DNA from 2 places in the Microbacterium sp. LMI1-1-1.1 genome. Region 2 is predicted to be linked to the other one. Evidence: predicted binding sites of a transcription regulator. Region 2 holds the regulator's gene; the other holds the start of a gene.
What was found. The regulator HrcA, encoded in region 2, represses chaperone genes, less so after heat shock. The targets are predictions, from matches to a motif close to TTNGCACTCGNNNNNNNCGAGTGCNAA.
Positions count from the first base shown of each region.

Region 1 (9,914 bases), 580 kb from region 2:
CTCGTTCAACTCGGGCTGGTGGCCCGACGCGGACGCGCGGACGATCCTGCCCCTGCTCCGGGCCGCCTACACCGCCATCGCCGACGAATTCCCGGACGTACAGGTGCTGACGCCCGGGGCGGTCGGAACCGGTGTGCAGGCGGCCGGCGAGTTCTGGAAGCAGTTCATCGAGGAGGGCGGACTCGAGCACTGCGACGCCATCAGCGCGCACCCGTACGAGCAGTCGCCGCGGCAGTTCCGGGCGCTCATGAAGGCCCTCAACAAGAAGATGGTCGCCGTGAACGGCGCGGTGCACCCGGTGGCGTTCACCGAGGCGGGCTGGTCACGGGTGGTCCCCGATCCGACCGGCGGCAACGGTGCCTGGGTCCGCACACTGCACGCGCAGGCGATGGCGCTCGTGCACCTTCTCGTGGGCGCGCAGGAGTTCGCCAACGTGTCGAGCGCGTTCTGGTACAACATGGTCGACTCCTGGTGGGACGACCCCGGCGGCACCGAGAACAACTTCGGCCTGTTCGTGCTGCGCGGGAACGCGTCGGATGCCGACCGTCCGAAGCCCGTCGCCTGGGCGTTCGCGCGACTGCGTCGGGAGCTCGCCGGCGTCGCGTTCCACTCCGTCCGCTCCTTCGACGACGGGGGTCGTCACGTGGACGTCTTCCGGTTCACCGGGGGCGGGCGCACGCGGCTGGTGGCCTGGACGACACCCGAGCAGATCGACCCCTATCCGGACGAACTGCGCAGTGCGCGCGCCGGAGACGGCGCGGTGTCGCTCCCGGTCAGCGCCGTCGTCGCCGACGGGGAGCGCATCACCGGCATGCGGGACATCTACGGCGACGCCGTCGCCGTCGACGGAGCCGTGACGCTGTCGTTCACGCCGGCCTACATCGACGTCGCGAAGGCGACGGAGGCGCGGCGCGCCGGAGCGACCCTCGGGTGATCGACGCGTATTCCTCGCCGCCGCTGCGGCGCGTCGTCGGAGTGCGGCTCAGCGCAGCGTCACGCGCAGCCAGAGCACCCCGTGCGCGGGGATGTCCAGGCCGCCGGCCACCCCGACGTCCTCGCCCGAGACGAGGTCGACGGCATCGGTTTCCAGGCCCGACAGCGTGAGCGCGTCGACGTGGACCGCCCCGTCCGCCACGTTCGCGAGCACCAGCACCGCGGATCCGACACCCGGTCGCAGGAATCCCACCACGGAGGCCACGGGGGTGCCGAACCCGATCAGCGTGTTCCCCGCGAACTCCGGTGTCTCGCGGCGGACGGCGATGAGCCGCGCCAGCCGGGAGAACACACGGCCGGCCGGGGTGGCGGCATCCGTCCGGTCCGCGTAGTTCTGCTCGGGTCGGTGCGGGCGGTGCACCCACCGGCTGTCGCCCGCCTCATGCGGGTCATCGGCGTACGAGTCGTCGTTGAGCTGGGCGACCTCGTCGCCCAGGTAGAGCAGCGGGATGCCGCCGGTCGAGAGCGCGAGAGCGTGCGCGAGCACCACGCGGTCCTCGCCGCCCGCGTCCCCGGCCTCGATCCCGGCGAGCGAGGCGGTCGTGCCCGTGACCCGGGCGTCGCCGGTGCGCGGGTTCTCCTGGAACGGGACCCCGCGGGCGAACGTGCCGTCGTGGCGGCCCACGTAGAAGTCGTTGAGGAACCGGCGGTGCGGGTACCCCTCGATGCCGAGCTCGGCGGCATCCTCGTCCGCGAAGGTCCAGCCGATGTCGTCGTGACTGCGCACGTAGTTGACCCACGCGGTGCCCGCCGGCAGAGTGTGGCGCCGCTCGAGCGCCTGCTGCAGCAGCCGACCATCGCGGGTGGCGAGCGCCTCCCAGGTGAGGGCCATCTGCAGCGGGTTGTAGGAGATCTGGCACTCCTCGGGCGAGATGTAGGAGACGACCTCGTCCGGGTGCACGATCGCCTCCGACTTGAACAGCAGACCCGGCGCGGCCATCGCGAGGACGGCGTTGAACGCCTGCAGGAGCAGGTGCGCCTCGGGCAGCGACTCGCAGGTCGTCCCGAGCTGCTTCCAGATGAACGCGACGGCATCCATCCGCAACACCTCGACGCCTTGGTTCGCCAGGAACAGCATCTCCCCGGCCATCGCCTCGAAGACTGCCGGCTCGGCGTAGTTGAGGTCCCACTGGAAGTGGTAGAACGTCGCCCAGATCCACCGCCCGTCCGGCAGCTGCACGAACGAGCCGGGGTGATCGTCGGGGAAGATCTCGCGGGTGGTCCGCTCGTAGGCGTCGGGCATCGTCCGGTCCGGGAAGATGAGGTAGAAGTCCTCGTACCCCGGCACGCCCGCGACGGCCTTCTGCGCCCATTCGTGCTCGTTGCTCGTGTGGTTGAAGATGAAGTCGACCACGAGCGAGATCCCTGCGCGCCGGAACTCCGCGGCCAGGTCCGCCAGCTCCGCCATCGTGCCGAGCCGCGGGTTCACCCGCCGGTAGCTGGACACCGCGTACCCGCCGTCGCTGTTGCCCTCGGGGCTCTCGAACAGGGGCATCAGGTGCACGTAGCTCAGCCCCAGCTCGCGGAAGTAGGGGATCTGATCCCGGATGCCGCGGAGCCCACCGGCGTAACGGTCGACGTAGCAGACGCCTCCGAGCATCCGCTCGCTCTCGAACCAGGTCGGATCCGCCGCACGGGCGTCGTCGAGGGCGCGGAGCTCGGCCGGCCGCTCGGCCCACGACCGGCGGGCGAGGTCGACGACGGATGCCAGGCGCTCGACGCCGTCCGTCCGCTCGCCGTACAGCCGGCGGAAGAGGTCGTGGAGGCGCGGCAGCTGCGCCTCCGCCCGCGCGAGGAAGGAACGGTCCGCGCCGGCGGCGCGGGCCGCGCGCAGGATGCGGGAGACGTCGGCGGCGGAGTCGGCACGGAGCTGGGGCACACCCACACCCTGGCGCATCGACGCCCTCCGCGGCGACTTCAACGCGCGGAGACGTCCCGCGGCGACCCGTTCCTCGCAGAATCACGCGAAACGCGCAGGATCCGGGCGAGATCCTGCGAGCGCGGACGCTTTCTGCGAGAGACCGTCGCGACGGACGAGAGCCGCCTGGGCCGTAGCATTCTCGATGGCCCTCGCGCGTGCAGCGGCCGGGAAGGACAGCCGGTGGACGAGCGTCGGACGGTCGGCATCGCCGTGCTCGGCGCGGTCCTCATCGGCGCCCTCACCGCGCTGCAGGCCCGGATCAACGGCACGCTCGGCGCCGAGATCGGCGACGGCATCTACTCCGGGGTCATCTCGTTCGGCTCCGGGCTGCTCATCCTCATCGTCCTGTCCGCCCTCGTCCCCGAGGGGCGCCGCGGATTCGGCCGTCTGGTGGGCGGCATCCGGGACCGTCGCATCCCGCCGTGGATGCTCCTGGGCGGGCTCGTCGGCGCCTTCACCGTCGCCAGCCAGGGACTGACGGTCGCGACGATCGGAGTGGCCCTGTTCACCGTCGGCTTCGTCGCGGGCCAGACCGCCGGCGGTCTCGTGCTCGACCGGGTCGGCTACGGGCCGGCCGGCGTCGTGCCCGTCACCCCGGGGCGTCTCGTCGGCGCACTGCTGGCCATCGCCGGTGTCGTGGTCTGCCTCGCGGGGGACGACGTCCGCGGCGTGCCCGTCTGGATGCTCATCGTCCCCGCGATCGCCGGTGCGGGCGTCGCCTGGCAGCAGGGGACGAACGGGCGCCTGCGCGTCCGCGTCGAGAGCCCCCTGACCGCCACCCTGGTCAACTTCATCGGCGGGACGGCCGTCCTGCTTCTTGCGGCCGTCGTGCGCGCGGCCTTCACCGGCCTCCCCGACGCCCTCCCGCCCGAGCCGTGGCTCTACCTCGGCGGCGCCGTCGGGGTGACGTACATCTTCCTGTCCGCGATCGTGGTGCGCCGCACCGGCGTGCTCCTGCTCGGCCTCGGCTCCGTCGTGGGGCTGCTCGCCACCTCGGTCGTGCTCGACGCGCTGTGGCCCGCCCCCGCCGCGCCCTCCACGCTCGTGGCGATCATCGCCGCCGCCGTGGCGATCGCGGGGGTGGCGGTCGCGGCCGTGCCCTGGCGCCGCCGCGGCTGAACCGGGCGGTCGCCGGCGCGCCGGTCGCCCGGCGAAGCGCGTCAGCCCGCGTCGACGCTCTTCTTCGACCGGCGGCGGCCGGACGGCATCCGGGACAGGTGCTTCGCGGCATCCACCGTCTTCCGGCGGACGGGACGCGACCGCGGGGGCTTGCCGCCCACGTACAGCCAGCCGAGGAGCACCTCGGACTTCGACAGGCCGTGCGCCTTGGCGAGGGCCTTGCTGCGGGTGTTGTCGTCGGTGCGCCAGAACACGCCGAAGCCCGCCTCGTCGAGCGCGAGGCTGAGCATGTGCGCGACACCGGATGCCACGGCCTCCTGCTCCCAGGCGGGGATCTTCTTCGAGCCGAGGTCGGCCACGACCGCGATGATGAGCGGCGCGCGACGGGGCTTGGAGGAGTAGCCCTTCTTGCCGTCGGCCTTGTTCAGCGCGCGGGCCAGGACATCGCGGTCGGCGCCGCGGATCTCGATGAGACGCCAGGGACGGAGCGACTTGTGGTCGGCGACGCGACCGGCCGCGGCGACGAACGCCTCGAGCTCCGGTCCGGTGGGCGCCTCGTCGGTGACCTTCGACCAGGAGCGCCGGTCGCGCATCGCCTCGAGGGCGCTCATGCCTCGTTCGCGGGGGCGTCGGCGGGGGCGAAGTTCAGCGACAGCGAGTTCATGCAGTACCGGTCACCGGTCGGGGTGCCGAAGCCGTCGGGGAAGACGTGCCCCAGGTGCGAGCCGCAGTTGGCGCAGCGGACCTCGGTGCGCTGCATGCCGTGGCTGTTGTCCTCGATGAGCTCGACCGCCTCGGGGCGGACCGACTCGTAGAAGCTCGGCCACCCGCAGTGCGAGTCGAACTTCGTCCCGCTCTGGAACAGCTCCGCGCCGCAGGCGGCGCAGGTGTACAGGCCGGCGCGGCTCTCGTCGAGCAGCTCACCGGTCCACGCGCGCTCGGTTCCGGCCTGGCGGAGCACCGCGTACTGCTCGGGCGTGAGCTCGGCACGCCACTGGTCGTCGGACTTCTCGACGGCGTAAGACATGGGGACTTCCTTTCTCCGACGACCATTCTCTCGTCTCGCGTCGGGCGGAGGCGCACCGACGGCATAATCGCCGGATGGACATGGATGCCGCGACCGCGGTCGCCGCGCGGTTCGCGCGCTTCGCGCGCGACGAGGCCCCCGGCCGGTCGGTGCTGTACGGCGCGTGGGCGCAGGCGATCGCCGACGACCGCGGGCTCGCCGAGGCGCTGACCGCCGTGCCGGCGAACCGTCGTCAACCCCCGCTGGTCTTCGCGGTCATGCGGCTGCTCGGGGCTCCGGAGGACGACCTCGGCGCCTGGGCGGAGTGGGTGCGCCGTCACGCGGACGAGGTCGGGGCGGAGTGCGCGGGGCGCAGCGTGCAGACGAACGAGCCGCTGCGCTGCGCGGCGCTGCTGCCCGCCCTCGCGCTCATCCCCGGGCCGATCGCCCTGCTGGAGGTCGGGGCGAGCGCGGGCCTGTGCCTGTATCCCGACCGCTACTCGTACCGCTACACGGCCGCCGACGGGCGGGTGCGCCGACTCGACCCGCCCGGCGGGGAGAGCCCCGTCGTGCTGGAGGCCGTCCTCTCCGGCGAGCCGGCGCTGCGGCTGCCGGAGGTCGTCTGGCGGGCCGGCATCGACCTGAACCCGCTCGACCCGCGGGTGGCGGACACGCGGGCCTGGCTCACGGGTCTGGTGTGGCCGGGGGAGACGGGGCGACGCGAACGCGTCGAGGCGGCTCTGGACATCGCCGCGGCGGACCCGCCGCTCCTCGTCCGCGGCGACGGCGCGGCGGCTCTGCCGGAGCTGGCCGCGCTCGCACCGGCCGGTGCCACTCTCGTCGTGACGACGCCAGGGGTCCTCCCGCACGTCCCCGCTCCGCACCGGGCGGACGTCGTCGCAGCGGCGCGGGCGGCGGGCCGGTGGATCACGATCGACCCCGTCGGCCTGCACGACGGGCTCGCCCCCGTCGCCGACACGTGGCCGGGCGGGTTCGCTCTCGCCCTCGACGGGCAGGTGCTCGCGGCCGTCGACCCGCTTGGGGCGTCGGTGGCGTGGCATCCGGGATCCTCTCCCTCGCCGCAGTAGCGTCGGAGCGTGCCTCTGACAGACCGCGACCGCGCCTTCCTCGCCTTCGAGGCGGAGTGGCGTCGGCACGGCGGTGCCAAGGAGGAGGCGATCCGCGCGGAGTTCGGCCTCGCCCCGGCGCGCTACTACCAGCTGCTCGGTCGGCTGATCGACACGGCCGACGCCCTCGCGGCCGATCCCATGCTCGTCCGCCGGCTCCGGCGCGCCCGCGACGGTGCGGCCGCGTCGCGCGAGGCCCGTCTCGGTCGAACCGCGGCGCGATGACGACCGCACGCGCGGATCGGGGCGCGACGGGCGCCCGTAGGCACGACCGATAGCATCGTCCAATGGCCAGATCGACTTTCCCTCGGGATCGGTTCGACGACCTGTCGACGGACTCCGGACGCGTCGGCGCCCACCGCGCCGAGAACCCGGGGCTCCGCGGCTGGATGGTCTTCCTCTGGGCGGCGGTCCTGACCGTCGTGCTCATCGCCGTGGGGATCTTCGGCACGCTCGTCGCCTCCGGCCGCATCTCGCTGGGCGGGGACGACAGCATCGCGCAGCCCGCGCCGACCCCCACCGTGGCGGGGGTGGTCGACACGTCGTTCTCGGTCGTCGTGCTCAACGGCACCGGCCAGGACGGGCTCGCCACCCAGCTGCGCGACCAGATCGTCGCCGCCGGGTGGTCGGGCGACACCGTGGTGACGGGCGACTCCGACAGCACGGACTTCGCGACGACGACCGTCTACTACGTCCGTCCGGAGGACGAGGCGGCGGCGCTCGGCCTGGCGCAGGCCATCGGCGGTGCGGAGATCGCGCAGAACGACTTCCTGCAGCCCGCGGACGACCCCAACACCCCCGACGACGAGGCGCAGACGAGACAGCTCGTCGTCGTCATCGGGCTCGATCGCGTCCCCGCGGCGCCGGCCGCCTGAGCGGGAGCCCCGCACGTCCGTCGCGACCGGGGAGAGGGGCGTCGACCGTCGACCTCCAGCGGCCGGAAGGGCCCTGGCATCCCTCTCACCCCCTCGGGCGAGGCCCCGTGTTTCGGGGCGGTAAATCTCTCGCGGCACCCGCGTCAACAATGGCCTTCCGGCCCGGTTCGGGGCGCCTGTGCGTGCATACGATGACCTCGTCGTTCAGCAACAGGAGATTCGCATGACGCAGGGCACCGTCAAATGGTTCAACGCCGAGAAGGGTTTCGGATTCATCACCGTCGCAGACGGTCAGGATGTCTTCGTGCACTACTCGAACATCGAGATGTCGGGGTTCCGTGTCCTCGAGGAGGGCCAGTCGGTGGAGTTCACCATCGGCACCGGGCAGAAGGGCCCGCAGGCCGAGTCGGTGCGCCTGACCGCCTGACTCCCGACCCTCACCTCGACGCCGCGGCATCCGGAACAGGATGCCGCGGCGTCGTCGTCCGCCCGCGTGGCGCGGCTTGCACTCCCTAGGGGCGAGTGCCAGAATGAGTTAGCACTCGCTTTCGTCGAGTGCCAAAATCTGGTTCATCCGTCCGGGAGGGACGACACACTTATGGCAAAGATCATCGCTTTCGACGAAGAGGCCCGTCGCGGTCTCGAGCGCGGCCTCAACACGCTGGCCGACGCCGTCAAGGTGACCCTGGGCCCCCGCGGTCGCAACGTCGTGCTCGAGAAGAAGTGGGGCGCCCCCACGATCACGAACGACGGTGTCTCGATCGCCAAGGAGATCGAGCTCGACGACCCGTACGAGAAGATCGGCGCCGAGCTGGTCAAGGAGGTCGCCAAGAAGACCGACGACGTCGCCGGTGACGGAACCACCACCGCGACCGTCCTCGCTCAGGCGCTCGTGCGCGAGGGCCTGCGCAACGTCGCGGCCGGCGCCGACCCCATCTCGCTCAAGAAGGGCATCGAGAAGGCCGTCAAGGCCGTCACCGACGAGCTCCTCGCCTCCGCCAAGGAGGTCGAGTCCAAGGAGCAGATCGCCGCGACCGCGTCGATCTCCGCCGCCGACCCCGCGATCGGCGAGCTCATCGCCGAGGCCATCGACAAGGTGGGCAAGGAAGGCGTCGTCACCGTCGAGGAGTCGAACACCTTCGGCACCGAGCTCGAGCTCACCGAGGGCATGCGCTTCGACAAGGGGTACATCAACCCCTACTTCGTCACCGACCCCGAGCGTCAGGAGGCGGTCTTCGAGGACCCCTACATCCTGATCGCCAACCAGAAGATCTCGAACATCAAGGACCTTCTGCCGATCGTCGACAAGGTGATCCAGGAGGGCAAGGAGCTCCTCATCATCGCCGAGGACGTCGAGGGCGAGGCGCTCGCGACCCTGGTGCTGAACAAGATCCGCGGCATCTTCAAGTCGGTCGCCGTCAAGGCTCCCGGCTTCGGCGACCGTCGCAAGGCGCAGCTGCAGGACATCGCGATCCTCACCGGCGGCCAGGTCATCACCGAAGAGGTGGGCCTCAAGCTCGAGAACGCGACCGTCGACCTGCTCGGCCGTGCGCGCAAGGTCATCATCACCAAGGACGAGACCACGATCGTCGAGGGTGCCGGTGAGTCGGAGCTGATCGAGGGTCGCGTGACCCAGATCCGTCGCGAGATCGAGAACACCGACAGCGACTACGACCGCGAGAAGCTCCAGGAGCGCCTCGCCAAGCTCGCCGGTGGCGTCGCCGTCATCAAGGCCGGAGCCGCGACCGAGGTCGAGCTCAAGGAGCGCAAGCACCGCATCGAGGACGCCGTGCGCAACGCCAAGGCTGCTGTGGAAGAGGGTGTCGTCGCCGGTGGTGGCGTCGCGCTCATCCAGGCCGGCAAGACCGCTCTCGCCAACCTCGAGCTCTCGGGTGACGAGGCCACCGGCGCGAACATCGTCAAGGTCGCCATCGAGGCCCCGCTCAAGCAGATCGCGCTCAACGCCGGTCTCGAGCCCGGTGTCGTCGCGAACAAGGTCTCGGAGCTGCCCGTGGGCCACGGCCTCAACGCCGCGACCGGCGAGTACGGTGACCTGTTCGCACAGGGCATCATCGACCCCGCCAAGGTGACCCGCTCGGCTCTGCAGAACGCCGCGTCGATCGCCGGTCTGTTCCTCACGACCGAGGCCGTCGTCGCCGACAAGCCGGAGAAGAACCCCGCCCCCGCCGGTGACCCGACGGGTGGCATGGACTTCTGATCCACGCCTGAGGTTCTGAACGCCCCCTCCTCCGGGAGGGGGCGTTCTGCCGTTTCGGGACGGTGTCGCCGGGCCGGGTCAGCGCGCCCGCCGCAGGGCCGTGAGGTGTCGCAGATGTACGCCCCGCGGGGCGTTCCGCGTGCATCTGCGCCATGTCAGCGCCCGTGCGGGCAGCGCGACACGGCGGGAGCGACGCGGCGGGGGAGAGCGCGGGGTCAGGCCTGCGGGGGCGGGGCGTCCTCGGGCAGGCGCTCCAGCGGCTGCGTCTCGATCGACGCGTGCTCGGCGGCCTCGCGGCGGTGCGCGAGCGGCAGCGAGACGCGGAACGTCGCCCCTCCGCCCGGGGTGTCGACGACCTCGACCGTGCCGTGCAGCAGGTCGACGATGGATGCCACGATCGACAGGCCCAGCCCGGACCCGCCGGTCTCGCGGGTGCGGGACGTGTCCGCCCGCCAGAACCGCTGGAAGATCTGCTCGCGGATCTGCTCCGGCACGCCCTCGCCGTGGTCGATGATCTCGATCCATCCCATGTCGGCGGCGGCATCCACTCCCACCCTCAGGCCGATGGGGGAGTCGTCGGGCGTGAAGCGCCGCGCGTTGCCGAGGAGGTTCGTGACGACCTGTCGCACGCGGTTCTCGTCGCCGAGGACGATGG
Region 1 is NZ_JBFPNN010000001.1:141,489-151,402, forward strand. It holds gene MRBLMI1_RS00670 (hypothetical protein) at 1-934, shown strand, start outside; gene MRBLMI1_RS00675 (alpha-amylase family protein) at 983-2,890, opposite strand; gene MRBLMI1_RS00680 (DMT family transporter) at 3,095-4,033, shown strand; gene MRBLMI1_RS00685 (nitroreductase family protein) at 4,075-4,644, opposite strand; gene msrB (peptide-methionine (R)-S-oxide reductase MsrB) at 4,641-5,060, opposite strand; gene MRBLMI1_RS00695 (DUF2332 family protein) at 5,135-6,127, shown strand; gene MRBLMI1_RS00700 (DUF3263 domain-containing protein) at 6,137-6,391, shown strand; gene MRBLMI1_RS00705 (LytR C-terminal domain-containing protein) at 6,454-7,041, shown strand; gene MRBLMI1_RS00710 (cold-shock protein) at 7,265-7,468, shown strand; gene groL (chaperonin GroEL) at 7,640-9,259, shown strand; gene MRBLMI1_RS00720 (sensor histidine kinase) at 9,475-9,914, opposite strand, start outside.
Region 1: groL (chaperonin GroEL) is a predicted target of HrcA. The motif match lies at 7,577-7,603, and genes of this name have one in related genera.

Region 2 (9,914 bases):
GCTCGGCCGCCGCGTGGACGTCCCGCATGTCCGCATCGTCAAGGTGTCCCACCACGGCAGCGCCGATCAGGACCCCGATCTGTACCGCCGACTCGCCCCCGAGGTCGCCTTCATCGGCGTCGGCGCGGACAACACCTACGGCCATCCCACGGCCACGCTCCTGTCGACCCTCGCGTCCCTGGGGACGACGACCGGCCGGACCGACGTCGACGGCCACCTCGCGGCCTGGCTCGACGAGCAGGACCGCCTCGTCCTGTGGCGCGACCGCGCTCCCGGCGACACCCCGCCCGAGCCGCGTCGGAGAGCACCCCACGCCCCGGTCGCGTCGGAACGACGCCGCCACGCCCGCGGCGAGCACGAGTCCTCCCTCCGCCGGACGAGGACGGTGTCGGAGGGCGTCGGTAGGCTGGGGGAGTGACTCCGGCCCCTCGACGCTCCGCCCCCGCGAAGACGAAGTCGGCCATCCCGCAGCTTCCGTGGCGCAACCCGCAGCCCGCGCCGATCGTCCTCGTGTCCGGCCCCGAGGAGGTCTGCGCGGAGCGGGCCATCGCGGGCGTCCGCGACTTCCTCAAGAGCGAGGACCCCAGCCTCGAGGTCACCGACGTCCGCGCCGACGACTACGCCGCCGGCACCCTGCTCGCGGTCACGTCGCCGTCCCTCTTCGGCGAACCGCGCCTCGTGCGGGTCGCCGGCGTCGAGAAGTGCTCCGACACGTTCCTCGCCGAGGCCGTCTCGTACCTGTCGCAGCCGCAGGAGGGAGCGACCGTCGTCCTCCGTCACACCGGCGCCAGCGTCCGCGGCAAGAAGCTGCTCGACGCGATCCGCGCCGGCCAGGGCAGCGGCGTCGAGATCGCGTGCCCCGCGATCAAGCGCGACTCCGACCGGTTCGACTTCGCCGCGGGCGAGTTCCAGGCCGCCAAGAAGCGCATCGCCCCGGTCGCGCTCCGCGCCCTCGTCTCCGCCTTCGCAGACGACCTCACCGAGCTCGCGGCCGCGTGCCAGCAGCTCATCAACGACGTCCCCGGCGACGTGACCGAACAGGTCGTCGAGCGCTACTACGGCGGCCGCGTCGAGATCTCGGCGTTCACGGTGGCGGACACGGCCATCGCCGGCCGCTACGGGGAGGCTCTGCTGGCGCTCCGTCACGCCTTGGCATCCGGAGCCGACCCCGTCCCGCTCGTCGCCGCCGTCGCCATGAAGCTCCGGACGATGGCCCGTGTCGCCGGCACCCGCGAGTCGTCCTCGGCGCTGGCCGCGCGCCTCGGGATGAAGGACTGGCAGGTGGACCGCGCCCGCCGCGACCTCGTCGGCTGGACCCAGGCGACGCTCGGCATGGCCATCCACGCCACCGCGCGCGCCGACGCCGAGGTCAAGGGCGCGTCACGCGACTCCGTGTTCGCGCTCGAGCGCATGATCACGGTCATCGCCACGCGCGCGCCCTTCGCCGGCTGACCCGACCCTCCCGATCGTCGCCCCTCCCGACCGGGGCACATGAAGTGCACCGGGGTGATCCTCGACCCCCCCCTGCACAAACGGCGCCCCGAAGCCCGGCGCGTGAGGCTCAGCCGCCGCACGCACGCGCGAACGCCCGGCAAAAGGCGGAAGGCCCGCCCCGCGCGATGCGGGACGGGCCTTCCGGAGATCTGCGGCTCAGAGAGCGGCGACCGACTTCGCGATGGCCGACTTGCGGTTCGCGGCCTGGTTGGTGTGGATGACACCCTTGCTCACGGCCTTGTCGAGCTTCTTGGTCGCGGTGGCGAGGGCCTTCTCGGCGGCCTCCTTGTCACCGGCCAGGACGGCCTCACGGGTGCGGCGCACGTGGGTCTTGAGCTCGCTCTTGACGGCCTTGTTGCGCTCGCGCGCCTTCTCGTTGGTCTTGTTGCGCTTGATCTGCGACTTGATGTTCGCCACGTCGACGGTCTTTCGTTTGAGTGAGTGTTGGAAGTGCCGGGCGAGCGGTAGAGGGACGCCGCACCGGCGGTCGTGGAGGTCGGGAAAAACCCCACACGCAAGCCAAGAGTCGAGTCTAACAGGTCGAGGCCTCGACCGTGGTGAGCGCCACGTCCAGCAGCGCGTTGAAGACGCGCGGCCGCATGGCGGTCACGAGGTGGGTCGTCCGCGGCACGACGATCAGCTCGGCGTCGCGGGCCACACGGAGGAACAGGCGCTCGTTGACGCGCAGCTGGTCCCACTGGCCGTTGACGAACCACAGCGGCACGTCGATGCGCGCGAGCGCTGCGAGCAGGTCCAGCACGGACAGGCTCCGCAGCGCCGTGTCCTGCGCGTCGAACGCGTAACCGCCCGCGCCGAAGTCCTCGCGCGTCTCGGGCGGCAGCGTGCGATCGAGCACCCGGTTGGTCAGCGCGAGCCCCCGATCCGGCAGGCTGTCGAACCGCCGCGCGAAGAAGCGGTACGCGGCCAGCCCGACCCCGCGCGGGATCGACGTGCACGAGGCGGCGACGAAGGCGGCCACCGGCGGTCGGTCCTCCCGCCCCAGGTACTCGATGCAGAGCAGTCCGCCCATCGAGTGCCCGACGAGCAGGACGGGGCCGCGGGCCGCGGCATCCCGGACCGCCCGATCGATCGTGGCGAACGCCTCCTCGAGCGTGAAGGTCTCGTCGCGTCGCGTGCCGTGCCCGGGCAGGTCGACCGCCGTGGCGGCCGTGCCGCGCTGCGCGAGGTGCGCGACCTGCGCGCGCCACATGGTGGCCGACGTCCGGATGCCGTGCACGAACACGACCTGGACCCCACCCATGGCATCCACTGTAAGAGCCCGCCCGGCAGACGCCGAGATTGCACGATCGGGCCGAGAGCACACGCTCGTGCGCCCTCGGACCGTGGGTGCTCGCGCGGGACGTGCGATCTCGACCGGGGAGCCGGACGTGCGCGACGAAACAGGAGCCGGGATGCCGCCGGCCCCGACGCCCGCGGACGGCGACGTCGCCGCGCCACCGTAGAATCGACGGAACATGTCACCGCGCGCCCTGAAGCCCCTCGAGCCGTCTGCCACCCCGCCGGAGCAGATCCGCAACTTCTGCATCATCGCCCACATCGACCACGGCAAGTCGACGCTGGCCGATCGCATGCTGCAGATCACCGGCGTCGTCAGCGACCGCGACATGCGGGCGCAGTACCTCGACCGCATGGACATCGAGCGCGAGCGCGGCATCACCATCAAGTCGCAGGCCGTCCGGATGCCGTGGGCCACGAGCGACGGCACCTTCGCGCTGAACATGATCGACACCCCCGGGCACGTCGACTTCACGTACGAGGTCAGCCGCTCGCTCGCCGCGTGCGAGGGTGCGATCCTCCTCGTCGACGCCGCGCAGGGCATCGAGGCGCAGACGCTCGCCAACCTCTACCTCGCGCTCGAGAACGATCTGACGATCATCCCGGTCCTCAACAAGATCGACCTGCCCGCGGCCGACCCCGAGAAGTACGCGGCAGAGCTCGCCGGCCTCATCGGCGGCGACCCCGCGGACGTGCTGCGCGTCAGCGGCAAGACGGGAATGGGCGTCGAGGAGCTGCTGGACCTCATCGTCGAGAAGATCCCCGCCCCGGTCGGCCAGGCCGACGCCCCGGCGCGCGCGATGATCTTCGACTCCGTTTACGACGCCTACCGCGGTGTCGTCACCTACGTCCGCATGATCGACGGCTCGCTGCAACCGCGCGAGCGCATTCAGATGATGTCGACCGGCGCGACGCACGAGGCCCTCGAGATCGGCGTGTCCAGCCCCGAGCCGGTGCCCACCAAGGGGCTCGGCGTCGGCGAGGTCGGCTACCTCATCACCGGCGTGAAGGACGTCCGCCAGTCCAAGGTCGGCGACACCATCACGACGCACCGCAAGCCCGCCACCGAGGCCCTGGCCGGCTACACGGACCCGAAGCCCATGGTCTTCTCGGGTATCTACCCGATCGACGGCAGCGACTACGCGGAGCTCCGCGAGGCGCTCGACAAGCTCAAGCTGTCGGACGCGTCGCTGCAGTACGAGCCGGAGACCTCCGTCGCCCTCGGCTTCGGCTTCCGCTGCGGCTTCCTGGGCCTCCTCCACCTCGAGATCATCACCGAGCGCCTCTCCCGCGAGTTCGGCCTCGACCTCATCACCACCGCGCCGTCGGTGACGTACGAGGTCACCACCGACACCGGCGAGACCGTGTCGGTCACGAACCCCAGCGAGTACCCCGACGGGCGCGTCGCCTCGGTGTCGGAGCCGATCGTCAAGGTCGGCATCCTGCTTCCGAAGGACTACGTCGGAACCGTGATGGAGCTCTGCCAGACCCGTCGCGGCACCCTCCTCGGCATGGAGTACCTCAGCGAGGACCGCGTCGAGCTGCGCTATCACATGCCCCTCGGCGAGATCGTGTTCGACTTCTTCGACCACCTCAAGAGCCGCACCCAGGGCTACGCGAGCCTCGACTACGAGCCCGCCGGCTCGCAGACCGCGGACCTCGTCAAGGTCGACATCCTCCTGCAGGGCGAGAAGGTGGATGCCTTCAGCTCCATCGTCCACCGCGAGAAGGCGTACAGCTACGGCACGATGATGACCGAGCGGCTGCGCAAGCTCATCCCGCGCCAGCAGTTCGAGGTGCCGATCCAGGCCGCCATCGGCGCGCGGATCATCGCGCGCGAGAACATCCGTGCCATCCGCAAGGACGTCCTCGCCAAGTGCTACGGCGGTGACATCACCCGCAAGCGCAAGCTCCTCGAGAAGCAGAAGGAGGGCAAGAAGCGCATGAAGATGGTCGGCCGCGTCGAGGTGCCCCAGGAGGCGTTCATCGCCGCGCTCTCCGGCGACGTCGACGGCAAGAAGTAGCCCCGGCTCCGCCCCTCCACCCTCCCCCCAGCCCCGACACGTACCCTGGAACCATGCGCCGGCAGAGCTTCACCGACGACACCGTCGACTACGCGGCGGTCGGCGCCACTCAGGCGCACGACCTCATGCAGTACCCGCCCGAGAAGTCCCTCCCCGCCGAGGACGCCTGGCGGATCGGCAGCGGCGAGGAGCGCTTCACCGCCGCGAGCGAGCAGCTGCTGGCCTGGGGTCCGCTCCGCGGCGGCGACCTCCGCATCAGCGACGTGCGCCCGGCGGGCGGCCCCGGCTACACCGGCGTCGCGTTCGACGCCGAGGGCGCACCCGTCGCTCCCAGCCGCCTCGACGCCGACCAGCGCTTCGACGCGGACGGCACGCCGTTCGTGAGCGCCGGCGCGGGCGTCCGCCTGCACGGCCGGGTCGACGGCCACCGGGCCGACGCCGAGCTGAGGGTCATCTCGGTGATCGAGGAGCCCCGCCGCGTCGGGTACATCCTCGGCACGGTCGGGCACTCGCTCGTCAGCGGCGAGGAGCTGTTCGTCCTGGAGTGGCGCGACAACGACGAGGTCTGGTTCATCGTCCGCGCGTTCGACCGCCCCACGGCCCCCACCTACCGCCTGTTCAAGAGCCGGGTACGCCGACGCCGCCGCGCGCTGTTCACGCGCTACCTGCGGGCGATCTCGCCGCTGTACGCGTCCTGATGGGCGGACCCCTCCCGCTCGGCGACCCGGCCCCGGCCGACGGCCTGCTGCCGGCCGACGTCACGGCCGATCCCTCGACGGACTTCGGCGTCTACCTGCACGTGCCGTTCTGCCGCGTCCGCTGCGGCTACTGCGACTTCAACACCTACACCTCCGGAGAGCTCCGCGGCGCCCGTCAGAACGAGTTCGCCGACACGCTCGCGCACGAGGTTCGCCTCGCGGGACGGGTGATGGATGCCGCGGGCCCGAGACGCATGGCATCCACCGTCTTCTTCGGGGGCGGCACGCCCACGCTCCTGCCCCCGGGCGACCTCGCGCGCATGCTGGACGCGGTGCGGGCGGAGTTCGGGGTCGTCGAGGGGGCCGAGGTCACCGTGGAGGCGAACCCGGACACGCTGGACGACGCGGTGGCCGCCACGCTGGCCGCCGCCGGGGTGACGCGCGTGTCGATCGGGATGCAGTCCGCCCGTCCGCACGTCCTGGCGGTGCTCGACCGCACCCACGACCCCGCCAACGTCGCGACCGCGGTGGCCGCCGCGCGCGGCGCCGGGCTCGACGTGTCGCTCGACCTCATCTACGGCGCACCGGGGGAGTCGCTGGAGGACTGGCGCGCCTCGCTGGAGACGGCGGTGGCGCTGCAGCCCGACCACATCTCCGCGTACGCCCTCATCATCGAGGACGGCACCAAACTGGCCCGCCAGATCCGCTCGGGGCTCGTGCCGATGCCGGACGACGACCTCCAGGCCGACATGTACGAGCTGGCCGACGACCTCCTCGCCGCGGCCGGATACGACTGGTACGAGGTCTCGAACTGGTCGCGCGGGGTCGATCACCGCTCACGCCACAACCTCGCCTACTGGCGCGGGACGGACTGGTGGGGCTTCGGTCCCGGCGCGCACAGCCACGTCGGCGGTCTGCGCTGGTGGAACGTCAAGCACCCCGCCGCCTACGCCCAGCGGCTCGCGGCGGGGGAGTCACCGGCCGCCGCGCGCGAGCGGCCCGACGAGGAGGCCCGGCGCCTGGAGTCGGTGCTGCTGCGCAGCCGCATCCGCGAGGGTCTCGCCGTCTCGGAGGTGCAGGGGGAGGGCCGCCGCGCCGTCGCCGCCCTCATCGCGGACGGGCTCATCGAGGGCGGCGACGCCGTGCGGGGGCGGATCGTGCTCACCCGGCGCGGTCGCCTGCTGGCCGATGCCGTCGTCCGCGCGCTGACGGTCTGAGCCGGTCGCGCTCCCACGCCAGGCGCGCGGAATGGGACACGTCGCCGCGTCTGCGCGCGTCCGAGGCGCCGGGGCGGGGGCATCGATTAGAATTGGCACTCCCGTCAGCGGAGTGCCAGCAGGAAGGAGCGGAGCGTGGTATCTGAACGCGGCCTGCAGGTGCTCCGTGCGATCGTGCAGGACTACGTCGACACGCGCGAGCCGGTCGGCAGCAAGGCGATCGTCGAACGGCACGCGTTCGGCGTCTCGGCGGCCACCATCCGCAACGACATGGCCCTGCTCGAGGACGAGGAGCTCATCGCCGCCCCGCACACCTCGTCGGGACGCGTGCCGACGGACAAGGGCTACCGGGTGTTCGTCGACCACCTCGCCGAGCTCCGCCCGCTCTCGGGCGCGCAGCGCAGCGCCATCACCTCGTTCCTCGACGGCGCCGGCGACCTCGACGACCTGCTCGCGCGCACGGTCCGGGCGCTCACCCAGTTGACCGGCCAGGTCGCGATCGTGCAGTACCCGTCGTTCGCCCGGGCCAACGTCAGCCACGTCGAGCTCGTCGCCCTGGGCGGACCGCGGGTGCTCGTCATCATCGTCACCGACACCGGCCGGGTCTCGCAGCGCATCGCGCTCGTGGGGCACGAGCCCGACGAGAACGACGTCATCCAGCTGCGCTCCCGCATCGGCGCCCTGCTCGTCGGGCACAGTGTCGGAACGGCCGTGCAGCGGGTCGCCGCACACCTCGCCGAGCCGACCCGGGCGGGCATGCCGCTCGACCAGATCGTCGACGCCGTGCTCCGGGTCGTCGCCGAGGAGCTCGAGGGCTTCCGACAGGACCGGCTCGTCATGGCCGGTGCGGCCACCCTCGCCAAGCGCGAGCAGGACTTCCGCGGCAGCATCTACCCGCTGCTGGAGGCCATCGAGGAGCAGGTGACGCTGCTGCGCCTCATGAGCGAGATGGTCGCGGACGACCAGGGCCTCTCGGCCAGCATCGGCCGCGAGAACGAGCCCTTCGGCCTCGTCGAGGCCTCCGTCCTCGCGAGCCGCTACGACGGCGCCGCGGGCGGCGCCCGGGTGGGCCTGCTCGGCCCGACCCGGATGGACTACTCCTCCAACCTCGCGGCGGTCCGCGCCGTCGCGCACTATCTCACCCGGTTGCTCGAAGACGACGACAGCGCGCGCTGACGAGCATCCCGACCGACGACGACACCCGCACCCGCGGACAGGAAGGCGACTGTGGCTGACCATTACGAGGTCCTCGGCGTCGCGCGCGACGCCAGCCCCGACGACATCAAGCGCGCGTACCGCCGTCTGGCACGCGAGCTGCACCCCGACGTGAACCCCGGCGAGGACGCGTCCGAGCGCTTCAAGCTCGTCACCCATGCCTACGACGTGCTGAGCGACCCCGACCAGCGCCGCCGCTACGACATGGGCGGCGATCAAAGCCCGTTCGGCGGTGGGGGAGCGGCCGGGTTCGGCGGCTTCAGCGACATCTTCGAGACGTTCTTCGGCGGCGCCCAGGGCGGCGGCGGGCGCGGCGCGCGTCCCCGGTCCCGCCGGGAGCGCGGCCAGGACGCGCTCGTGCGCGTCACCCTCGACCTCGGCGACGTCGTGTTCGGCGTCCATCGCGACCTCGAGGTCGACACGGCCGTGCTGTGCGAGACCTGCCAGGGCTCGTGCACCCAGCCCGGCACCAGCGAGGTCACCTGCGACATCTGCCATGGCAGCGGCCACGTGCAGCGCACCGTGCGGAGCCTGCTCGGCAACGTCGTCACCAGCCAGCCCTGCACCGTGTGCCACGGTCACGGCACGACGATCCCCTACCCCTGCGGCACGTGCCAGGGGCAGGGCCGGGTCCGCGCCCGCCGCACGGTGTCGGTCGACATCCCCGCCGGTGTCGAGTCAGGCCTGCGCCTTCAGCTCCCGGGCTCCGGCGAGGTCGGCCCCGCCGGCGGCCCGAACGGCGACCTCTACATCGAGATCACCGTGGCCGCCCACGACGCCTTCAGCCGCGAGGGCGACGACCTCGTCGCCACGCTCGAGGTCTCGATGCCCGACGCGATCCTCGGCACGACCACGTCGATCGAGTCGCTGGACGGCTCCGTCGACCTAGAGGTGCGCGCCGGCGTGCAGTCCGGCGACGTCCTGACCATCAAGGGACGCGGCATCACCCCGCTGCGCGGCTCCCAGCGCGGCGACCTCAAGGTCGGCGTGCACGTGGTGACGCCCACGCGTCTCGATCACAAGGAGCGCGCCCTCATCGAGGAGTTCGCCAAGCGCACCAAGGCCCCGAAGCCGCGCCTGGCCGAGCACCAGCAGGGCATGTTCTCGAAGTTCCGCGACCGCTTCCGGCACTGAGCATGGCGCTGCACTTCGTCACCGACGACGCCGCCGCGGCGCGACCGGGCGACGACATCGCCCTCACGGGCGCGGAGGCGCACCACGCCGCCGCGGTCCGGCGCGTCCGCGTCGACGAGGCGGTGACCCTCGGCGACGGCCGCGGCGTGTGGCTCGAGGGAGTCGTCACGGCGGCCACGCCGAAGCAGGTCGACGTGCGTGTGACCGGCCGCACCGAGGTGCCGGCCTCAGCGCCGCGCATCGTGCTCGTGCAGGCGCTGGCCAAGGGCGACCGCGACGAGCTCGCCGTGCAGGCCGCGACCGAGCTGGGCGTGGACGCCATCGTGCCGTGGCAGGCCGCGCGCAGCGTGTCCCGGTGGGACGCCAAGGCCGAGAAGGGCCTCGCCCGCTGGCGGACGATCGTCCGCGAGGCGGCGAAGCAGGCCCACCGCGCCTGGATCCCCCCGGTTGAGGGCGTCGCCCGTACGGCCGACCTCGTCGCGCGGGCGGGCACGTCCCAGGTCCTGGTGCTCGAGCCGTTGGCATCCGATCGCCTGTCCGCCGTCGCCGCGGAGCCCTCCGACGGACGCGACGTCGTGCTCGTCGTCGGCCCCGAGGGCGGGATCGCCCCGGAGGAGCTCGCCGCGCTGGCCGATGCCGGCGCCCGTCTCGTCCGTCTCGGCGACACCGTGCTGCGGACCTCCACCGCGGGAGCGGCGGCGATCTCAGTGCTCTCCGCCGCGTCCGGCCGGTGGTGATGGTTCCCCTCGGAGGCGCCCGCGCCCGTCCCGCCCTGGGCGTCGGACCCCGTCGATAGACTGGATGCCATGACCGAGCCGTCGATCTTCACGAGAATC
Region 2 is NZ_JBFPNN010000001.1:720,708-730,621, forward strand. It holds gene MRBLMI1_RS03375 (ComEC/Rec2 family competence protein) at 1-418, shown strand, start outside; gene holA (DNA polymerase III subunit delta) at 415-1,452, shown strand; gene rpsT (30S ribosomal protein S20) at 1,651-1,911, opposite strand; gene MRBLMI1_RS03390 (alpha/beta fold hydrolase) at 2,027-2,755, opposite strand; gene lepA (translation elongation factor 4) at 2,970-4,814, shown strand; gene MRBLMI1_RS03400 (DUF1990 family protein) at 4,868-5,512, shown strand; gene hemW (radical SAM family heme chaperone HemW) at 5,512-6,729, shown strand; gene hrcA (heat-inducible transcriptional repressor HrcA) at 6,865-7,905, shown strand; gene dnaJ (molecular chaperone DnaJ) at 7,957-9,078, shown strand; gene MRBLMI1_RS03420 (16S rRNA (uracil(1498)-N(3))-methyltransferase) at 9,081-9,815, shown strand; gene MRBLMI1_RS03425 (HIT domain-containing protein) at 9,885-9,914, shown strand, end outside.